Kordia antarctica: one gene and its partner. The protein of the gene in region 1 interacts with the protein of each later gene in a pairwise test. Links are inferred from orthologs where the notes say so. Each region holds a gene or a part of one and is shown in the gene's direction. Other genes may lie near its edges. The genes, in order: ruvA and ruvC.

Region 1 (11,822 bases):
TTTCCACCTAGTAATGGGAATATCTGCACTCTACGGAATGTTTGCAGGAATATATCATTGGTTCCCTAAAATGTTTGGAAGAATGTTGAACAAAAACTTAGGATATGTACACTTTTGGGTAACAGCAGTCTGTGCGTACGGAGTATTCTTCCCAATGCACTTTATCGGAATGGCAGGATTACCAAGACGTTACTATACAAACTCTGAATTTCCATTATTTGATGACTTAGCAGATGTAAACGTAATAATTACATTATTTGCAATCGTTGGTGGAGTGTTTCAGTTAGTATTCTTATACAACTTCTTTAGTAGTATTTTCTTTGGAAAGAAAGCACCGCGAAACCCGTGGAGATCAAACACATTAGAATGGACAACTCCTGTAGAACACATGCACGGAAACTGGCCAGGAGAAATTCCTCATGTTCACCGTTGGGCATACGATTACAGCAAACCAGGTCATGATGATGACTTTGTTCCGCAAAACGTTCCAATGAAAGACGGAGAAGAAGAAATGCATCACTAAAATCTCCATGAAAATGCAGATCTCATGAAAACGGAGATCTAAGGAAAACGAAAATCTCAAAAATAACAACACATACAAAGAGTCGCTTTAAAATCTAAAGCGACTCTTTTCTTTTAAAGAATTTACAAATCTGTACAATACTGTCCTTGTTTAGGTCCGCTACTAAACACACAATAATCATTATAAGCATCTATACAATGGCAATAAGTTGGACATATGACATCACAAACAAAAGGAGGTCTTCTTCCTCCATTAATTTCCTGTTGTGATTTCTTTGATAGCGATTTAACACCATCTAACTTTAGAATGTTTTTTAACATAATTAAATAATTTTTTGGTTATACGTAATATAATAGTACATTTAGTATAAGATAATTCAAAATATATCCTGTTAATTGTGAGATAATTATCAATATCTAATTACATAATGATTCAAAAAGCAACTTTGCTTAAATCATGCCTTTATAAGCTTTTTCTCTTATCTTTGTTTTAATGAATGATAACTTAGACCCAACAAATGAGAACTTTTCTTCAGAAGAATTAGATGTTGAAAAGGCATTACGACCGCTTTCCTTTGAAGACTTTACAGGACAAGAGCAAGTATTAGAAAATCTCAAAATATTTGTGCAGGCGGCAAACCTACGTGATGAAGCACTCGATCACACACTTTTTCATGGACCTCCAGGATTAGGAAAAACGACACTTGCACATATTCTAGCGAATGAATTGGGCGCAAGCATAAAAGTAACCTCCGGACCAGTATTAGACAAACCAGGAGATTTAGCAGGTTTACTTACGAATCTAGATGAACGAGATGTATTATTCATAGATGAAATACACAGACTCAGTCCAATTGTAGAAGAATATCTTTACTCCGCAATGGAAGATTACAAAATTGATATCATGATTGAATCTGGACCAAATGCCAGAACGGTTCAAATCAATCTCAATCCATTCACACTCATAGGCGCAACAACGCGATCAGGATTACTAACTGCGCCAATGCGCGCACGTTTCGGAATTGCAAGCCGATTACAATACTACTCAACAGAATTACTTTCCACCATCGTACAACGAAGTGCGCAAATAATGGATGTACCAATAAGTATGGAGGCAGCTATTGAAATTGCAGGAAGAAGTCGTGGAACGCCACGTATTGCTAATGCTTTATTGCGTAGAGTGCGTGACTTTGCACAAATAAAAGGAAACGGAACTATTGATATTGCAATTGCGAAATTCAGTCTAAAAGCACTAAACGTAGACGCATATGGTTTGGATGAAATGGATAACAGAATTTTAGCTACCATCATAGACAAATTTAAAGGCGGACCCGTTGGAATTTCAACCATTGCAACGGCAGTTTCTGAAAGTGGCGAAACCATTGAAGAAGTCTACGAACCATTTCTCATTCAGCAAGGATTCATTCTCAGAACACCAAGAGGAAGAGAAGTCACAGAATTAGCATACAAACATTTAGGTAGAATAAAAGGAACAACACAAGGCGGACTTTTTTAGAAATTTTAAATTATAAATGTTGAATTTTAAATTTAAAAGTATTTCCATTAAATAAAGAATATAGAACGAAAAGTTAAAAGTTGAAAGTGAAAAAAAATTGATGAAGTAAAAGTCAAGCAAATCAACAAAATAACAAAATAACCAGCAACCAATGTACAAATACCCAAACAAAATCTCATTCTTCAAGTTGTTGTTAAAATCGTCTACAATCACACGAAATCCAATTCCATTTCATAAAGAAGGTTTTGATAAGCATGGCGATTCATTTGCGATTACGCCGCCGTTTGGGAAAACAATTATGTTAACGCGTGATGCGGAAATAATAAAATACATGCTCCGAAAAAATCATCGGAACTATAACAAATCGAAAATACAGACAAAATACCTTTCAAAATACGTTGGGAAAGGGTTACTAACGGCAAGTGGCGATTATTGGTTAAAACAACGAAGACTCATTCAGCCAGCATTTCATAAAGAAAAACTGCAAAAATTAGTTTCCATAATGGAAGTCGAAATTGGCAAACAGCTTCAAGCCATTAAAGAAGATAAAAAAGTAGACGTATATCCAATCATGAACGAATTGGCGTTTCATGTCGTAGCAAAATCATTATTCAATTACTCTTCGGACGATACTACAATGCATCGTTTGCAAGAAATTATTGAAAAACTACAAGACTTTATCATCAGAGAAATTCGTCAGCCACACAAAAAATGGTGGTATCAAGTCAGCGGATTAACTGCAAAACACATGATGTTAGTTCAAGAAAGTCGCGATATCATTAATAAGGTCATTGACGAACGTCGTCTATCTGATAAAGAACATGACGATTTATTAGATATGTTGCTCAAAGCAAAATACGAAGAAGATGGAACTTCGATGACCAACGAACAATTAATTGACGAAATCCTAATCTTCTTTGTGGCAGGACACGAAACTACGGCGAATGCGCTGACGTTTACATTTCATCTCATCGCAAAAAATACTGAAGTATTGCAGAAAGTAATCACAGAAGTTGATGCGATTGATGATAACTTGCCGCCGATGGAAAAATTGGCAAAACTCAACTACGTAAAAATGTGCGTAGAAGAAACGTTGCGTTTATATCCGCCAGCGTGGATTACGGACAGAGTTGCCATAGAAGATGATTCTTTCGAAGAGTACAACATTGAAAAAGGAACAATGATCGGAATTTCGTTTTACGAATTACACCGAAACGAAAAATACTGGAAAAACCCGAATGATTTTGTACCAGAACGGTTCTCGGAAGAAAATAGAAAAGAAACCGCAGGACATTACTTTCCGTTTGGCGCAGGACCAAGAATGTGTATCGGAAACGGTTTTGCACTCTATGAAATGATGTTGTCGGTTTGTGCGATGTTGAAAAAATATCATATCGAAACAGATCAATCAGAAGTGAAAATTGCGCCATTAATCACACTAAAACCAATTGATGTAACTTTAAAATTCACAAAACGAACTTCTTGAATTCAGCACAAAAACATACGGAACTCATCAAAGCAGAAGCAAAACGCTTAGGGTTTTTATCGTGTGGAATCTCCAAAGCAGGATTTTTAGAGGAAGAAGCACCACGATTAGAAACTTGGTTAAACAAGAATATGCACGGCGAAATGCAGTACATGGAAAATCACTTTGACAAGCGATTAGATCCAACGAAATTGGTAGAAGATTCAAAATCAGTAATTTCGTTATTATTGAATTACTTTCCATCGGAAACACAAAAAGATCCAGCAGCGCCAAAAATATCTAAATACGCATACGGAACCGATTATCACTTTATCATAAAAGACAAATTAAAACACTTACTAAACTTCATTCAAGAAGAAATTGGAGAAGTTTCAGGAAGAGCATTTGTAGATTCTGCACCTGTATTAGACAAAGCTTGGGCAGCAAAAAGTGGACTCGGTTGGATTGGAAAACACAGCAATCTGCTCACGCAACAAGTAGGTTCATTCTATTTTATTGCTGAATTAATTATAGATTTAGATCTCGAATACGATTCGCCAGTAACCGATCACTGTGGAAGTTGCACAGCGTGTATTGACGCGTGTCCAACGCAAGCAATCGTAGATCCGTATGTAGTTGACGGAAGCAAATGTATCTCGTATTTTACCATCGAACTAAAAAATGAAATTCCAACACACGTACAAGGACACTTTGACGATTGGGTATTTGGTTGCGATATTTGCCAAGATGTGTGTCCGTGGAATAAATTCTCAAAACCACACAACGAACCCTTATTCAATCCACATCCAGAATTGTTGTCGATGAGTAAAAAAGAGTGGGAAGAAATCACACAAGAAGTTTTTAATGAACTCTTTAAAAAATCTGCTGTAAAGCGTACAAAATACACAGGATTAGTACGAAATATTAAGTTTTTGAAGACAGAGTAGAACTGTGATTCCAAGGCTTTTCGTTAAATAATACTAAAGAAACCATATTAAATTTTTTCTTTCACGTACATACAATTAAATTAGCAAGTTCATATTGCCTATAATTTCACAACCAGCTATAGGCGATGAAACCCAAGAATATGAGTAACCAAGAACGTCTAAGAAGAGAAGCACTTATTTATCACGCGAAGCCGCGACCGGGGAAAATAAAAGTGGTTCCTACCAAAAGATATAGTACCCAACGCGATTTATCTTTAGCCTATTCTCCAGGAGTTGCAGAACCATGTTTAGAAATAGCAAAAGACAAAAAAAATGTCTATAAATATACCGCCAAAGGAAACTTAGTCGCTGTAATCTCTAATGGAACGGCAGTTTTAGGCTTAGGCGATATTGGTCCTGAAGCTTCAAAACCTGTCATGGAAGGAAAAGGATTGCTCTTCAAAATATTTGCAGATATTGATGTGTTTGATATTGAGGTTGATACGAAAGATGTAGAAAAATTCATTGAAACGGTCAAAAATATAGCACCAACGTTTGGCGGAATCAACCTAGAAGATATCAAAGCTCCAGAAGCGTTTGAAATCGAGCGTAGACTCGTAGAAGAATTGGACATTCCAGTCATGCATGACGATCAACACGGAACGGCAATTATCTCGTCGGCGGCATTAATCAATGCGTTGGAAATAACAGGTAAAAAAATTGAAGACATACGTATTGCGGTATCTGGAGCAGGTTCAGCAGCAATATCTTGTATGAACTTATATGTTACGCTTGGCGCGAAATTGGAAAACATTGCAATGTTTGATGCAGATGGTTTATTACATATTGGACGAACTGACTTATCGCCGATGCAAGCGCGTTTTAGAACGTCAAAACACTATGATTCGTTAGCTGACGCGATGAAAGGAGCCGATGTTTTCTTAGGGCTTTCTGTCGGAAACATTGTGTCGCAAGACATGTTACGTTCTATGGCAGATTCGCCAATAGTATTTGCAATGGCAAATCCGACACCTGAAATCTCGTATGAAGAAGCAATCGCTTCCAGAAAAGATATCATTATGGCAACAGGACGATCAGATCATCCAAATCAAGTAAACAATGTACTTGGATTTCCGTTCATATTTCGTGGAGCATTAGATGTTAGAGCAACAAAAATTAACGAAGCAATGAAAATGGCTGCGGTAAATGCATTAGCAGCACTCGCAAAAGAGCCAGTGCCAGAGCAAGTAAACATTGCATACGGAGAAACCAAACTCACCTTTGGAAAAGAGTACATTATTCCAAAACCATTTGATCCAAGACTTATTGGAAGAATTCCGCCAGCAGTTGCAAGAGCAGCAATGGATTCAGGAGTTGCCACAGAACCAATTGAAGATTGGGTCAAATACGAAGACGAACTTTTGCAACGTTTAGGATCGGACAATAAAATTATTCGATTACTGCATAACAGAGCCAAAACGAATCCGAAACGGATCGTATTTGCGGAAGCAGATCATTTAGATGTATTAAAAGCTGCACAATATGTATATGATGAAGGAATTGCAATTCCGATTCTCTTAGGGAACGAAAAAATAATTCGTGAACTTCGAGAAGAGCTTGAATTTGATGGTGATGTACAAATTATTGATCCGAAAAAAAGCGATCAAAAAGCAAAAAGAAAACAGTACGCAGAAATTTATTGGAAATCAAGAAAGCGAAAAGGAGTTTCTATGCTTGATGCAAAAAGTAGAATGCGAGAACGCAACTACTTTGCAGCAATGATGGTAAATGAAGGTGATGCTGACGGATTAATTTCAGGATATTCCAGAAGTTATCCAGCAGTAGTAAAACCGATGTTAGAACTTATTGGAACGGCAAAAGGTGTGCAAAAAATAGCGACCACAAATTTAATGATTACAGAGCGCGGACCCATTTTCTTGTCAGATACCTCTATTAATATTGATCCGTCTGCACGAGAATTGGCAAAAATTGTACAAATGACTGCGTTAACGGTAAAAATGTTCGGTTTAAAACCAAACATTGCAATGTTGTCCTATTCAAACTTTGGCTCATCTAATCATGAAAAAGTGAAAAAAGTGGATGATGCTGTTGATTATTTACACAGATATCACCCAGATATTACTGTTGATGGCGCTTTACAATCCGATTTTGCATTAAACAAAGAAATGCTTGCAGAAAAATTTCCATTTTCAAAATTAGCAGGAAAAGAAGTTAATACGTTGATATTTCCAAACTTAGACGCAGCAAACATTACGTACAAACTCATGAAAGAGTTAAACAAAGCGGATTCTATTGGTCCTATTATGTTGGGAATGAGCAAACCAGTTCACATTTTACAACTTGGTGCTAGTGTTGATGAAATGATAAATATGGCGGCTGTTGTTGTAGTAGATGCACAGGAAAAAGGAAAGTTGCAACAACGAAAAGAAGAAATATAAACCAAAGAAGTATACTGTATTAGTATATTAAAGGCACAAATGGTTAAATAAATGTGAATAAATTTATTACATTTGGGACTTTAACTAGTAACAAATAGATGATTACTCACATACAAGGGAAACTCATAGAGAAAAATCCAACGGATGTGGTTATTGAATGTAATGGAGTCGGATATTTCATCAACATTTCGCTAACTACCTTTTCTCAAATCCCGAACCAAGAAAATATAAAACTATTCACACATTTGTACGTTCGTGAGGATGCGCAAATGCTTTATGGTTTTGTTCAAAAAAGTGAGCGTGCTGTATTTCGGTTGTTAATTTCAGTTTCTGGAATTGGAACAAGCACAGCGCGTACGATGTTGTCGTCCTTAACTGCCGAGCAAATATGCGAAGCAATAGGATCAAGTGATGTAGCAACAATTCAAGGTGTAAAAGGAATTGGTGCAAAAACCGCACAGCGTGTTATTATAGAATTAAAAGACAAAGTCTTAAAATTATACGATCTTGACGAAGTTTCAATGTCTCAAAACAATACAAACAAAGAAGAAACGTTATCTGCTTTGGAAGTATTAGGTTATACAAGAAAACAATCTGAAAGAGTCCTCGATAAAATAATTAAAGAAATGCCAAACGGAACAGTAGAAGAAATGATAAAAATGGCATTAAAAAACTTATAATTACTTTGAAAAACAATACCAACCTAATAACGAAACATATTAAAAATGCGCTAGCCGTATTCGCTTTGTTATTTACCACCATACTAACGGCGCAAGAACCAACAACGCAGCCGCAAGACACAACTAAGACACAAACTGGCTATGCTATTGGGCAAATAAAACTCAAAAATCCATCCAGTATTGTATCGAAATATACCTACGATGCAAAAATAGACAGATACATCTACACGCAAACTGTCGGAGAATATGATATTAGATATCCGTTAATCTTAACGCCAAAACAATACCGTGATTTATTGTTGAAGGAAGGCATGAAAGACTATTTCAAGGAAAAGTTAGATGCAATTTCGGGTAAAAAAGATGGTTCGGAAGACGCACAAAAAAACTTATTACCAAAATTCTATATCAACTCAAATTTCTTTGAAAGTATCTTTGGAGGAAATACTATTGAAGTAATTCCACAAGGTTCGGTAGCAATGGATTTAGGAGTTCGTTTCCAAAAAAATGACAATCCAGCATTATCACCAAGAAACCGAAGCAATTTAAGTTTTGACTTTGACCAACGAATCAGTTTAAGCTTACTAGGTAAAGTTGGAGAACGATTAAAAATTAATGCCAACTACGACACAGAATCTACGTTTGACTTTCAAAATCAAATCAAATTAGAATTTACGCCAACAGAAGATGATATTTTGCAAAAAATTGAAGTTGGTAATGTAAGTATGCCTTTAAACAGTTCACTAATTACAGGTGCGCAAAGTTTATTTGGTGTAAAAACACAATTACAATTTGGGAAAACGCGTATTACAGGAGTTTTCTCTGAACAACGTTCACAAACTAGAACCATTACAGCTGAAGGCGGCGGAACTATTGAAGAATTTGCATTATTTGCATTAGATTATGATGAAGATCGTCACTTCTATTTATCACAATACTTTAGAGATCGCTATGATACGGCTTTAGAAAACTATCCATTTATCAACAGTCCTGTTGAAATCACAAGAGTGGAAGTTTGGGTAACCAACCGATCGGCACAAACAGCCAATGTTCGTAACATTGTAGGTTTACAAGATTTAGGAGAAGCAAATCCAGACAGAACAAGAATCGGTACAGCATTGGGAGGTGGTTTCTTTAACTCAGCAAACCCAACTGCTTTTCCAGATAACGAAAACAACGATTACAATCCAGAAACAATTGGTTCAGGTTCTGTTTTAACACAGCAAATCCGAGACATTGCAACCATTCAACAAGGATTTGGAACAGCTTCAGGAAACGTACAACAAGGATTTGATTATGTATATCTTGAAAATGCTCGAAAATTAAACGAAAACGAATACAAAATAAATACGAAATTAGGATACATCTCTTTAAATCAACGTTTAAGTAACGATGAAGTATTAGGAGTTGCATTTCAATATACGGCAAACGGACAAGTGTATCAAGTTGGTGAATTTGCCAATGGAGGAATTGACGCTACACAAGTAACAACGACAGACGCAAACGGGAATCCAACACAAATTCAAAATCAAAACTTAGTTGTAAAACTATTAAAAAGTGCGATCACTGAAGTAGAAGATCCAATTTGGGATTTAATGATGAAAAACGTGTATGCTACGGACGCATATCAACTAAGTCCAGAAGATTTCAGATTAAATATCTTATACACAGATCCTTCGCCAGTAAACTACATTACGGCAGCAGCATCTGGTCCAGCATTACCTGCGGATGTAGCTGATGAAATATTATTAAAAGTATTCAGTTTAGATCGATTAGATGTATATCAAAATCCACAAGCAGGCGGAGATGGTTTCTTCGATTATTATCCAGGTATTACTGTCGATCAAGAATTTGGACGCATCATATTCACAAAAGTAGAACCATTTGGAAACTATCTATTTGAGAAATTAAGAAATGCAGCTTCTGAAAACTATGACGTTCCTGCCAACTACAATGGCAACCAAACAAAATACGTATACAGAAGTATGTATGTTGAAACAAAAGCAGGCGCGTTAGATGATGCAGATTTAAATAAATTTCAATTAAAAGGACGTTACAAATCACAAGGTGGTGACGGAATTCCGTTAGGAGCATTCAACGTTCCAAGAGGTTCGGTAGTTGTTACAGCTGGTGGACGCGTATTACAAGAAGGAATTGATTACACCGTAAACTACCAATTAGGGCGTGTTCAAATATTAGATGAAGCGTTAAAAGCGTCAAACACACCAATTGATGTTTCTGTAGAAAATAACTCGCTATTCGGACAACAAAACAAACGATTCACAGGAATAAATGTAGAACATCAGTTTAATGATAAATTTTTAATTGGTGCAACTTATTTAAATCTCAATGAGCGACCAATTACACAAAAAGCAAATTACGGTGCAGAACCAGTAAACAATTCTATCTTCGGATTTAATGCAAATTACTCAACAGAAGTTCCTTTCTTAACACGATTGGTTAACAAATTGCCAAACGTAGACACAGATGTAATTTCTAATGTTTCGGTTCGAGGAGAATTTGCATATCTATTACCAGGAAGTCCCAAAAATGCAGATTTTCAAGGAGAAGCAACAGCATATGTAGATGATTTTGAAGGTGCACAATCTACCATTGACATCAAATCTCCGTTAGGTTGGTTCTTAGCAAGTACGCCAGGAACACCAGGAAACACTTTAGGCGATAACTTAGGTGGGCAATTTGGAAATGACCAACTTCAATACGGATATAACAGAGCAAAACTAGCTTGGTATACCATTGATCCTGTGTTCTACGGAAATCAAGCGCCAGGCGGAATTAGTGATAATGATCTCTCAAGAAGTGAAACACGTAGAGTATTTGTAGATGAAATATTTCCGCAAACAGACATTGCGCGTGGACAAACTACGATTCAAACTACGTTAGATTTATCTTATTTTCCAAACGAAAGAGGTCCATACAACAACAATCCAAACTTTGCAGGACAACCTGATCCAGATAGTTGGGGAGGAATTATGCGTCCTGTAACCACGACAAACTTTGAGCAAGCAAATGTTGAATACATTCAATTTTGGGTATTAGATCCTTATTTCTCTGACGGAAACACGACAAGTCCAGGTGGAGAATTGGTTTTAAACATCGGTAACATTTCTGAAGATGTACTAAAAGATGGTCGTAAACAATACGAAAACGGATTGCCAGAAGCAAATGCAATCAATCCATTAGTAACACAAACCATGTGGGCAAAAGTACCGCAAACACAATCATTAATATATGCGTTTGATGCTGATGATGCAAACCGACAAGTACAAGATGTTGGTTTAGATGGTTTGCCAGATGATGAAGAAGGTGCAAAATATACAAACTATGCAGGTGAAGCCGATCCGGCAGCAGATAACTATCAATATTTCTTAAATGCTGATGGAGATGTTTTAAATCGATATAAAAACTACAACGGTACACAAGGAAACTCACCAATTGCAGTTTCAGACACAAATAGAGGTTCAACAACGGTTCCGGATGTGGAAGACATTAACCGAGATCAAACCATGAATACGATTGATAATTACTATCAATTCAGAGTTCCTATCAATCCAGGAATTAGTTCATCGTCAACATACATCGCAGACGAACGTACTGTTGTAACTGAACTGCCAAACGGTTCGTCAATCAACTCGCGTTGGGTTCAATTCAAAATTCCAATCTCTGAATTCCATCAGTCGCCAGATGCTACGGTAACGCAAAATGAAAAAATTCCATTAAATGATTTACGTTCTATTCGTTTTATTCGTATGTATATGACAGGTTTTAACGAGCCAACAGTATTACGTTTTGCAACGTTAGATTTAATTCGTGGTGATTGGAGACGTTATAATCTTACATTACAAGACAATGGCGACAGTCCGCAAGATGGTGTAGATACAGGAACACAATTTGATGTAAATACAGTAAATATTGAGGAAAACGCTAACAAAGATCCAATTGGGTATGTAGTGCCTCCGGGAGTTGTGCGTGAACAATTAAACAATAATAACACCGTAATTCGTCAAAATGAACAATCGCTTTCAATGTCAATTTGCGATTTAGAATCGGGAGATTCCAGAGGTGTTTTCAAAAATATTGATATTGATTTACGACAGTATAAAAACTTAAAAATGTTTGTGCATGCGGAATCATTAGCTGGACAATCACAACAATTAGGAGATCAACAAGCAGTCGCTTTCTTGCGATTTGGAAATGACTTTACGCAAAACTACTATCAAGTTGAAATTCCATTAA
Region 2 (11,985 bases), 110 kb from region 1 along the record:
ATTGCTGGTTTTGGCGCGCTAGAACCTCTTGTGTTTTCCAATCCAATAGCACGCGAAAAGTTTGAATACAGCAAAAAACTGATAAAACATATTTTTATAACTAGTAAACCAATATTCAATTTACGCTTTTTAAAATAATGTGGAAAACTTCTCGGAATCGTTGTAGCTGTTGTAAAAAATACGGCAAAAACGCGTTTCCAATCTTGCAAGAAAATAAATAGCGAAAACAATAGTAAGTGAAACGAAAATAATTTTACAGGAATATCATAACTCATATTCATTACAAACACATTCAGCATCACACCAACACAAACAAAAGCACCAAATGTGCGTGTGCGGCGTGAAATTAATAACAAACCTCCGAGAACTTCACTCAAGCCCGCAAAAAATGTATAAAATTTGGACGCGCCCATGAATGTCCAAGCAATTCCCATTGGAGAAGAATCTCCGTAAGGTTGAATTAATCGTGTCAATCTTGGATCTGGAAATTGCAATTTATACACTTTCATAAATCCGTATACCAACATAAAAAAGATGAGGTAATACGTAATGTAAACAACCAAAATGCGCAATAATTTCCAGTAATGTGGTCGTTTGCGATCAAGAATACTCCAAATTAGTGTTCCCAAAAGAGCAACCAAAAAATAGCAAAACACTTGAACATAATCGTATGTTGTATCTCCACTTCCCGAAAATGCTGCCGAACTATCAATTGTAACATTGAATACAGTTTCTCCAATATAAGGTACTATTTTTGACCACAATATGTCATCAATTTTATCTGTAAATCCATCTAAAAAAGTAAATGCAATTAATGGAAATGGAAGCGCAAATAAAAGTGTGTAAATAACGCAAAAGCGAAATCCTATTTTCTGAAAAATATTCCAAGAAGTTTGTATAAACATTTGGTAGTTTAGTTGTGTTTTGACCCCTGTAAAACAAGAGTATTCTTTTAAATTTCGTTAGTTAAATTATGCGGTTAATTTTTTCATTAAAATTAGGTGTTTATCTTGATTCCATTTTTCAATTGGGGTTATTTTTCCTAGTAATCCATGTAGCCTTTCATTATTATAAAACAGCACATATTGTTTAAGGATTTTTTCTATCTCTCCAAAGGTTCTATATTCAAATCTCTGAAAAACTTCTTTTTTCAAAATGCCATGATAAGCTTCTATATGAGCGTTCTCTTCTGGTGTTGCTATATGCGTAAATTCTTGACTTACACCTATAAGTTCTAAATACTCTCTTACATTTTTTGCAATAAACTGACTCCCGTTATCACTTCTAATAACAACATTATTTGGATATTGATAATTTAAAAACAATTCAGACAATAACGCTATCACTTGCGCTTGTTTAATTGAAAAAGCAAATAGATCTATTAATATTCTTCGCGTATGAACATCTATTATAGAAAGTAAATAAGCGTTTTTACCAGCACTTGGTATCCAAACTATCTTTATGTCCATCTCTAGGCAGTCAAAGGGTTTTACGGTTTTTACTTTCCTGAATTTAACAAACTTACGTCCAGAACCACTCCTATTAATACGATTTTTTAATTTCAATAGATTTGCTTGTTTTAGTATTCTATATAGTTTTTTATGGTTTATTGTATAGCCATCCCGATTCAAATAGCAAGTCATTAACCTGTAACCACAATCTATAAATGGATGACTTAGTATTTTCTTTACAGATTCAACCACAATATCTTGAGTGACAAATCCATTGTTATTATGATAGGTAAATTTACTTGGTTTATTACCTTTTTTTCCAAAACTTGGTTTACGATAGTAACTGCTATGAACAATACCAACCATATTAATTACCTTAGTTTTGCTAATCTTGTGCTTACTCAAAATAGCATCAACTAAATCTTTCTTGGATCGGATGTCCCAAACTTTTTTTTTAAGAGTTCTCGTTGAATTTCTAATTCAATTTCTTTATTACTCAATAGCTTACGGAGTATTCTATTTTCTTCTTCTGCATGCTTTAATTCCTTACTACGAGTATCATAAGTAACTTTTAAGCCAGCTTCTCCTTGGGTATCATGTTTCTTCTTCCAACTATAAAAAGTGCCAGTACTAACACTATATTTACGACAAGTCTCAACAATACCAAGTTCCTCAGAACAGGATAGTATTTCTAACTTTTCTTGTAAACTCCATTTCTTGTATTTCATCTCTCAAAGGTATTATTTGAAATTTAAAAGAACACTCCGAAATTATTTGGGGCTAAAGTAAGTTGGATTATACTTTAAAAATAGCTGGTTTTTTTGAAAAAACAGTGTAAAACGCTCATTTTAAGAAATAAAACACCTTTTCTAATTACATTTTAAACTTTCTATTCTTCCAGGTGTAGTTTTTAAATAAAGATTGAAAGAGGATAAAAATCGTGAAAAAAGGATATAAAATTGCACTTAAAATAAAGTATAAAAATCTAAATTTTTGTTCTGTAAATTGAATAGTTTGAAATAATAATATTCCATCTACAATAATTTTTAAATAAAATAAAAGTAGCATAAGTTGCCATGAAATAGTTGTAAATAAAAGTAAAAATGGAAACATGCAACACGCTAAATTCATTAAAATTACACTAATGCCAATTAGTTTTCCAGTAGGTAAATTATAATTCGCACTTTTTGAAGCCCAACGTACGCGTTGCGAAACTAAATCGCGAAAAGTAGCAACAGAAAATGTAGTTACCAACGCTTTTTTTGATTTTAGATAGCACACTTTTTTTGGCCATTTTTGTACAAATTTTTCTAACAGAAATACATCATCGCCACTTGCAATTGTATCATTTCCTGTGAATCCTTGAACTTCCAAAAAAGCACTTTTTTGATATGCTAAATTGGCGCCATTACACATAAAAGGTAATTGTAGACCAAAACTTCCAATTGTTGTTCCTTGCAAGCTCAAAAAATCGAGTAATTGAAAATAATTAAAAAATGAAGCATCTTCTTTGTACGTAACTGGCGCAGCAATCATTTTGTGTTGTTTCAAAATAATTTCTTGATTGTAAAGTTGTAACCAATGTGTTGGAAGTATGCAATCTGCGTCGGTAGTAACAATCCAATCACTTTTTATTTGTGTAATTGCTGTTAGAATTGCATCTTTTTTTGGCGAATTTGAAACACGCTTATTTTCTAAAATTTTTATGTTTACAGATGAATTTTCTTTGCAAAATGTTTCTATGATTTGGCACGAATCATCTTCAGAAGCATCATCTACAAACCAAAAAGACACATTCGCGCTCGGATATTGCAATTCTTTTATAGAAGCTAACAACATCGGTAAACGTAGAGTTTCATCCCGAAAGGGAATAATTACAGAAAAATTTGTTTTTGCTTCAAGATGTTTGTTTTTGAGAGTAGTTTCTATCCAAAAACCAAATATCAAACTCAGTATCAGCAAGATATAAACAATTGCTATTAAGAAAATAATTCCTATCATCATGATGCCATTGATTTTTCTTCTGTAAAAGAAGGATTAAAATTCAATACAAAATAACTACCAACAATACTCGGAAGCACAAAATTGAAAATCCACATCAATGAAACTATGGAAAGAATGCTTAATTCGGGAAAATCAAGATATCCAAAAAGCCAAACGGCAACACTTCCTTTTACAATTACATCAAAAATGAACAACATCGGAATTAATGAAGTAATTAAATACATTGCTGTAATTGCGCTCATTGCAGTTAAATATGAAGTATTTAAACCGAAAAGTAGCAGTAAAAAGTAAAATTGATGTGCAAAAATTATATAGCGAATGAATGAAAAACTTATGTTTTTTAAATGAATTTTATTGGAGATTTTCTTTGTGAAACTTTTCAAACTATTCCAAGAAAATCCTTTGATTTGAAAACGTTTTTGTTTGATTCCTAGTATAAAAATACCACCAATAAGTGTTATGATTACAAACATGCGCAATATTTTATGCCAAGGTAATTCTACTCCAAATTGATATACAAAAAAAGAAAATCCAATCATGCCAAAAAAAGCAGTTGCTACTAATTGCGCTATGTTTCCAAGAAAATTTAAACCCAACACTTTTTTACGTTCCGATTTCGGAAAATACAATGCTTTTGCGCCATATTCGCCAATTCTGTTTGGTGTAAATAATGAAGCTGTTAATCCACCTAAACTATGCGCTGTACTTTCCCAAAGTGAGATGTATTTTATGTGCTGAACCAACGTTTTCCATTTGATAATTTCTACAAACCAATTTAAAAAAGTAGCCAATAATAATATAGAAATCGTTGAAATTTTAAAAACTCCAGAAGCTTTTAATTGTGCTGAAAACACATCAAAATTTAGCTGCGAATTGTGTGCTAACTTATCATAAATAAAATAAGCTGCACCAATAATTATGGCTAGTTTTATTACCAAAGCAAAGAATTGCTTAGTTTTGTGAGATACCGAAATCTGCATGCTACAAAGTAACGCATTTCGCAAAACAAATCTATCATGGAAATGATTTTCGCAATAGAGATATAGTTTGAATTAGATGAAGCAAGACAAAAAGCCGCCGAAAACAGAGAAAATTATACTAGGAATTGATCCAGGAACTACGATTATGGGTTTTGGCTTGATAAAAGTTGTAGGCAAAGAAATGAAGTTTTTGCAACTGAATGAATTGCAATTGCAAAAATACAGCGATCATTATTTGAAATTAAAATTAATTTTTGAACGTACGATTGAATTGATTGATACGTTCAATCCTGACGAAATTGCGATTGAAGCTCCTTTTTTTGGTAAAAACGTACAATCGATGTTAAAACTTGGGCGCGCGCAAGGTGTTGCAATGGCAGCAGGTTTATCGCGTGAAATTCCTATTACTGAATATTCTCCCAAGAAAATAAAAATGGCAATTACCGGAAACGGAAATGCTAGCAAAGAGCAAGTTGCCAAAATGTTACAAAGTTTATTAGGCTTGAAAACATTACCAAAAAATTTGGATTCTACCGATGGTTTGGCTGCAGCAGTTTGTCACTTTTACAATGCAGGACGCATAGAAATTGGTAAAAACTATTCTGGCTGGTCAAGTTTTGTTAAGCAAAATGAAAAAAGAGTAAAAAAGTAAAATGTGATGGACTTTTCAAATGATTTCTATATTTTCGGCATAAAATTAAAACAATCAATATTTTATGAGTCACCAAATTGAATTTTGCAAGAAATGTGTTAATAAATCTTTTTCCTCTTCTCAAGGAATTATTTGCGGATTGACCAATGAGAAACCAACATTTCAGTTTACCTGTCCAGATTTTGTAAAAGATGTCAAAGAAGAGCGAAGATTAGCAGAACGTGCAGCAGTTCAAGATGAAACGCATAGTTATGAAGATGCACAAGGAAGTTCAACACCAGTTTGGAAAACCATATTGGGTATTATTATCTTTATTGTTGCAATTATTCGACTCGTAGCGGTTTTTGCACGATAATTAGTAGTTAAATATAGAACGTATCGCTGGAATTTATATACATATCCCATTTTGTAAACAAGCATGTCATTATTGTGATTTTCACTTTTCTACGTCTTTATCGAAGAAAGATGAAATGATTTCTGCGATTCAAAAAGAATTATTTTTACGAAAATCAGAATTGTCAGAAACTACGATTGAAACCATTTATTTTGGCGGCGGAACACCAAGTATGTTATCGCTAGAAGAAATACAAGCGATTTTGAAAACTGTATATGAAAACTATAAAGTTTCACACAATCCAGAAATTACCTTAGAAGCAAATCCTGACGATTTAACCGAAATAAAAATTAAAGAATTGGCGGCTTCTCCGATTAATCGATTGAGTATTGGAATTCAATCGTTTTTTGAGGAACATTTACAAGCAATGAATCGTGCGCATGTTGCTGAAGAAGCTAAAAAGTGTTTGGAATTGGCAACTCATTATTTTGATAATATTACTATCGATTTGATGTACGGTGTGCCGAATATGACAATTGAACAGTGGAAAACGAATTTGGAGACTGCGTTCAGTTTTGGAATCAATCATATTTCAAGTTATGCATTAACGGTTGAACCGAAAACGGCGTTGGAAAAATTCATCCGACAAGGAAAATATCCAAATGTTTCAGAAGAAGAAGCACTTGCGCATTTCACCATTTTGGTGGAAGAAACTGAAAAACAGGGATTTATACATTACGAAATTTCCAATTTTGGAAAACCTAACTATTTTTCCAAACATAATACCTCGTATTGGAAAGGCGCAACGTATATAGGAATTGGTCCTGGCGCGCATTCGTTTCAGAAAACAATGAGAAGTTGGAATGTTTCAAACAATCCGTTGTACATAAAAAGTATTAAAGAAAACAACTTGCCTTCTACAACAGAAAATCTCTCTTTAGACGATCAATATAACGAATATGTAATGACAGGTTTGCGTACCATTTGGGGAATTTCTTTGGTATATATTCAACAAGAATTTGGAGGAAGTTACGTAGATCACACCTTACATATTGCAAAAACGCATTTACAAGAAAAAACAATTTCACAAGAAGCAATATTTATCAAAACAACACAAAAAGGAAAGTTTTTGTGTGACGGAATTGCTTCAGATTTTTTTAGGATTTAATTCTTCCAGCATATAAGGTAGCAATTAGTAAAATTATATTTAACGGTAATCCGATAAAAACAAACACAAAGAAATCCCAAGGTCCATTTTCTTGCAATAACCAACCTGAAAGCAGAAAAGAAAGCAATAGTAAAATAAGAAGAAAGCAAAAAAATTTTTTTTGAAAAGGATTCTTTTTCATGTTTTTGCTTCAAGATATGAAAAATCATTTAGTATTTTTGTGCTTATGATTTGTACTATTCAACGTAAAACGACAAAACACCAAATAGATTTATCAAAACCATTGGATATTTCCATTCCTTTACGCGCTTCTAAAGAAAACGTAAATGCGTGGTATTTGGATGCTCCAGAAATTTCGCCTGTTCGCACGGAAAATTGGGTTGGAAGTGTAAAAGAAGGCGGCGACGTTAATTTTAATAATATTTCATTTAATCCGCATTCGCACGGAACACATACAGAATGTGTTGGACATATTACGGAAGAAGTATTTTCTGTAAATCAACAATTAAAGCAATTTTTCTTTCATGCAGAGCTCATTACGGTTGTTCCTGAAAAAAAAGGTGGAGATTATATAATTTCTAGAAAACAGTTGCAAAACGTAATCGGAAACAAGAAACGAGAAGCGATTGTGATTCGTACATTGCCAAATTTTAGAGACAAGAAAAATAAACAGTATTCGAATACAAATCCGCCGTACATAGAAGAAGATGGCGCAATATATCTTAGAGAAAAGGGAATTAAACACTTATTAATTGATCTTCCAAGTGTGGATAAAGAAAAAGATGATGGTAAATTGTTAGCGCACAATGCGTTTTGGAATACAGGTGGCGATATGCGTATGAACGCGACAATTACGGAGTTTATTTTTGTTGCAAATAGTATAAAAGACGGCGCGTATTATGTAAATATACAAATTGCACCTTTTGAAAATGATGCTTCACCGAGTAAGCCAATTTTATATAAAATAGAAAAGTAATTAATAATTAGTTGCCTTTCAGATTTTTTTGAATCTCTTTACTAATTTGGTCCAGCGTAGGGAAATTTTCCAGCTTTTTGCTAAATTCTTTAAATTGTTGTTCTACAATACGCTTGATTTTATTTTCTATAATTTCGTCAATTGTTTCTCCATAATCTGGAAGTGGCTCGTCAGTTTTCTTTTCAGGATCAATAATCATTTTTCCTTGCCCAGTAACCAACCAAAGCGGGCTTAAATCAAGATATTGATCAAATATTTTTTCTAAAACGTCACTACCTACAGAAGCACTTGATTTGGCTTGCTTACTAGTGTAACCGTTACCTACGCCAATTGAAATGTCAAATGCACGCATACTCAAGTTTTTATGTTTGATAAATATAACGATCCGTTCTATTATTTTCATATATTGAGAAATTAAGCCATAAAAAACCTTATTTTATAGAAAATAGGTTTTAATATGTGCTTTAGGTTATACAAACTGACAGTAAATCAGCACAAATGTAACAATTAGTAAATATACATAAATCAATAGAATCTACACAAAAGTCTTATAATTTTATGCTGTAGTTGCAGTATTGTAAGCTTTTTAACGGAAGATTTTTAAGATATAATAGTGTTATTTACCTTTTAAATTTTTCTGAATTTCTTTACTAATTTGGTCAAGTGTTGGAAAGTTTTCTAGCTTATTGCTAAAATCTTTGAGTTGATCTTGAACAATACGCTTTATTTTGTTCTCTAGAATTTCATCAATAGTTTTTCCGTAATCGGGAAGTGGCTCATTAGAATTGTTGAAATCAATAATCATAGTATCTTTTCCTGTAACCAACCAAAGTGGATTTAGTTCAGGGTATGTATCGATTATCCGCTCTAAAACATCACTTCCGACAGAAGCGCCTGATTTTGATTGTTTGCTCGTGTAGCCATTGCCCACTTTTATTGAGATGTCAAACGCTCGCATGCTCATGTTTTTATGATTGATAAAGATGATTATTCTATCGATTATTTTCATTTTATTTCGAAATAAGACTATGAAAAATAAAATTTCATAGAAAATAGTTTTTAAAGTTAATAAATCGCCACTCAAATTGACAGTAAATCAGCACAAATGTGTTAATTTGTAAATATACACATTTTTACTATATGTATAGCGTTTTTTCGGAAAAGACAGGAATTGTATACCATTGATTCTCAATATAATGTTTGAATCTTAAGGAATTATACATATAAAATAGAGGCTTTGTTGTGTTGAAAATGTACTTAATCACCTTTCAATTTTTTGACTAATTTGAGTTAATGTTGGAAAGCTTTTTAATTTTTTGCAGCTTTTTTTAAATTGCTTTTGTGGAATGTGTTCAATTTTATTTTCTCTAAATATTTCTATAATTAGGAAATGAATCGTCTAAATTTTCAAATCATATCGACTTCTCTCGAAATTAACTAAAGTTTATTTAAATCAAATTAGTTACCGATTATTAACTATAAAACAGCACTATTTACAAAAGTGAGAATCTTAAATCGCTCGTCTGTGTAGCTGTTTGCAGCGTATATTGATATATAAAGTTTGTGAATGCTGATTTTTTTTCGCATGCTTAAGAAGATTATTCTGTCGATTATTTTCATCATATTTTGAAATTTTTCTATATAAAGTTTTCTTACATAGAAAATAGTTTGTAATATTATACCGTCAGCTCTATATAATGTGGTGTAAAATCGACATTATTATAGAGATTATTAAATATTAAAACTTAGGAATACATATGATACGCAAAGAACAACGTAGAAAACTCAAAGAAGTTTTGGGATATCATTATACAGAAGGCGTTTTAAAAATCTTAAAGGAAAAGAAAATAACGAGTAGAAACAACAAACCTTATGGTTCGTCAATGATTCGAAATGTGTTTAATGGTTTGAATGAGAACGAAGACATAGAAAATGCTATTATAGCGTTGTTTATTCGTACGCAAGAAGACGTTAAGGAGACTTTTGAAGAACGAAATCGAATATTAGGCATTTCATAAGCTCATATGTAGTAGTTTACATCTGAAATTCCCCCAATAATTGTAGCTAACTAAAATTAGTTTAAATTTACATTCACAATAATTGAGGAATAGTTATTGTAAATGTCTAATATATGGATATAGTTTTAGCAGTATTAATTGGAGGAATTGTCTCTTATTTTTTATATGATTTCATCGGTAAAAGACAATCGGAAAAGCGTACAATACATCAATCACAGGTATTAATTGATAAAATTAAGAGTGTTTGTAGGCTAACAACTGTTGAAGGCGATTTCAGTGAAATTTATCATTACGAAGATAAATCAGCACACTTTCTACGTATGCTTTTTAGTAAAAAACGCGCGCTTATTGTAATTAAAGCAAAAGCAAGTGTTGGATATGATTTGAAAAAATTACGTTTGGAATCAGACAAGGACAAAAAACAAGTGCGAATTATTCATTTTCCACAACCAGAAATTTTAACCGTTGAGACAGATTTTACATATTATGATAAAAAAGATGGTTTGTTGAATAAATTTAGCGCTGAAGATCTTACAAAACTAAACAAAGAAGCAAAACAACACATTATTGATAAAGTTCCGCAAAGTGGTTTGCTAGAATCTGCTAAAAAAGAAGCCTTAGACGCAATTTTGATTATTGAAAAAATTGTAGAAACTATCGGTTGGGAATTGGATTACTCTGAAATAACACTTCCAGAAGAAGATATATCATATTTGAAGAAGAACTAAACAATCAATAGTTGTTCTTAAAATACTACATACTAGAAGCTTGCATTTATTTTTAAAGCTAAAAGCGGCTCAAAATTAAAAATATATAGAAGTTGATTTATCACTATGTATTTCATCGATAATTTATATTCATTTAAAGAAAACTTCCTCAGTTTCTAAACATTCTTGCCGTATATTTGCCGCAATCGAAATAACAAATACGATGTCACTAATTGATAAAGTAGTTTATTATCTGAATGATGTTCTTATAAGCCTGGATATCGCGCCTACTCAAAAAACAGATATTAAAGAAAAAAATAATAGTAAAACTTCGCACAACAACTCAGATGTAAACGCCTAGTTCTTGGTGTTTCAATTTTAAAATACATGGATGAATTCGTAGGATTTTTATATCTTGCTTTCAAATTGAGTGTATGAATATTGAATTGCTAAGAGAATATTGCATTTCCAAACCAGCAGTTACAGAGGAATTTCCTTTTGATCAAGACGTATTGGTTTTCAAAGTTTTAGGTAAAATGTATGCGCTAACTTCTCTAAAAGGTTGGGAAGCAGGAACAGCTTCAATCAATCTAAAATGCGATCCAGAAAAAGCAGAAGAACTTCGTGAAGCATATGAAAGTATCAAACCAGGATTTCATATGAGTAAAACACATTGGAATACTGTGGAACTTTATCAAGGAGAACTTTCAACAAAATTCATTCAAGAACTTATAGATGATTCCTATTATTTAGTCATCCAAGGAATGACCAAAAAACAAAAAGCAGCATTAGAAAATTACCAGTAAATACAATCGCTATATGTTAGAAATTCGACCAAACTGCGAACATTGCAACAAAGATTTACTTTCTGATTCGCAGGAAGCAATGATTTGCACATTTGAATGTACGTATTGCGAAAGCTGTGTAACTGGAATTTTAAAAAATGTATGCCCAAATTGTGGAGGAGATTTTACCAAGCGACCAATTCGCCCTGAAAAACTGCTAGAAAAATATCCGCCAAGCGCAAAACGTGTGTACAATCCTACTGATTTGTCAGCACATTACCAGCGAATTACCGCAATAAAAGCGGAAACAATCAATAAAACAAAAAATTAACAAAACCATTAGTCTATATTAAAAGGTTATTCAACCCTTATTAATTTTCGTTTAATCGAAAGATGCTCACTTTCTAAAAGATAAACAGGAAATTTACGAATCAATTGCTGAATAGTACACTAAAACTAATAAATGGAAAATCTTTCGTTTTTATTTATCGAAGATGACGAGATTGAAGTATTAAAGTTCAAAAAATCCTTAAAAAAACTAGGATTTACGCACCGAATACTTGAAGCTAAGAATGGAGAGGAAGCACTAGAAATCTTGAGAAAAAAAGAAGATTTGCCTAATGTCATTCTGTTAGATTTGAACATGCCTAAAATGAACGGACTTGAGTTTTTAAAAGAACTTAAAGATGATATCCACTTGCGTTATATTCCAGCAATTATTGTAACCACATCTAACAATCACCAAGACATGTTGGAAAGTTATAAACTTGGAATTGCAGGTTACATCATAAAACCATTACGATACGAAGATTACATAGCTAAAATACAATGTGTTGTAGACTATTGGATGGTAAATGAAGTCATCAACTTCTAATTACAATACACTACTAAAATTCTTCCTTTTTTATAT

Evidence for each region.
Region 2: the proteins of ruvA (region 1) and ruvC interact in binary tests that used the Escherichia coli proteins (3 or more experiments, as listed by UniProt). The link is inferred for Kordia antarctica from one-to-one orthologs.

What each region holds. Positions count from the first base shown.
Region 1 is NZ_CP019288.1:4,139,598-4,151,419, forward strand. The notes cover bases 6,077-8,777. They hold ruvA (Holliday junction branch migration protein RuvA), read left to right. Parts: upstream 6,077-6,986; coding sequence 6,987-7,568; downstream 7,569-8,777. Other genes in these bases: IMCC3317_RS17275 (NADP-dependent malic enzyme), read left to right, coding at 6,077-6,888; sov (T9SS outer membrane translocon Sov/SprA), read left to right, coding at 7,574-8,777. In the rest of the region: IMCC3317_RS17255 (cytochrome c oxidase subunit I), read left to right, coding at 1-523; Holliday junction branch migration DNA helicase RuvB, read left to right, coding at 1,016-2,038; IMCC3317_RS17265 (cytochrome P450), read left to right, coding at 2,190-3,524; tRNA epoxyqueuosine(34) reductase QueG, read left to right, coding at 3,521-4,450; more of IMCC3317_RS17275, read left to right, coding at 4,591-6,076; more of sov, read left to right, coding at 8,778-11,822. UniProt on the Escherichia coli protein: The RuvA-RuvB-RuvC complex processes Holliday junction (HJ) DNA during genetic recombination and DNA repair.
Region 2 is NZ_CP019288.1:4,251,926-4,263,910, forward strand. Bases 3,436-6,299 are described here. They hold ruvC (crossover junction endodeoxyribonuclease RuvC), read left to right. Parts: upstream 3,436-4,511; coding sequence 4,512-5,087; downstream 5,088-6,299. Other genes in these bases: IMCC3317_RS17740 (glycosyltransferase family 2 protein), read right to left, coding at 3,436-3,455; IMCC3317_RS17745 (lysylphosphatidylglycerol synthase domain-containing protein), read right to left, coding at 3,452-4,393; IMCC3317_RS17755 (hypothetical protein), read left to right, coding at 5,152-5,442; hemW (radical SAM family heme chaperone HemW), read left to right, coding at 5,465-6,299. Outside these bases: IMCC3317_RS17725 (hypothetical protein), read right to left, coding at 1-905; IMCC3317_RS17730 (IS3 family transposase), read right to left, coding at 972-1,856; IMCC3317_RS17735 (transposase), read right to left, coding at 1,868-2,179; more of IMCC3317_RS17740, read right to left, coding at 2,325-3,435; more of hemW, read left to right, coding at 6,300-6,589; IMCC3317_RS17765 (cyclase family protein), read left to right, coding at 6,816-7,565; IMCC3317_RS17770 (hypothetical protein), read right to left, coding at 7,573-7,968; IMCC3317_RS17775 (hypothetical protein), read right to left, coding at 8,182-8,574; IMCC3317_RS17780 (hypothetical protein), read left to right, coding at 9,323-9,583; IMCC3317_RS17785 (DUF4230 domain-containing protein), read left to right, coding at 9,697-10,311; IMCC3317_RS17790 (MmcQ/YjbR family DNA-binding protein), read left to right, coding at 10,725-11,096; IMCC3317_RS17795 (DUF1272 domain-containing protein), read left to right, coding at 11,110-11,406; IMCC3317_RS17800 (response regulator), read left to right, coding at 11,539-11,949.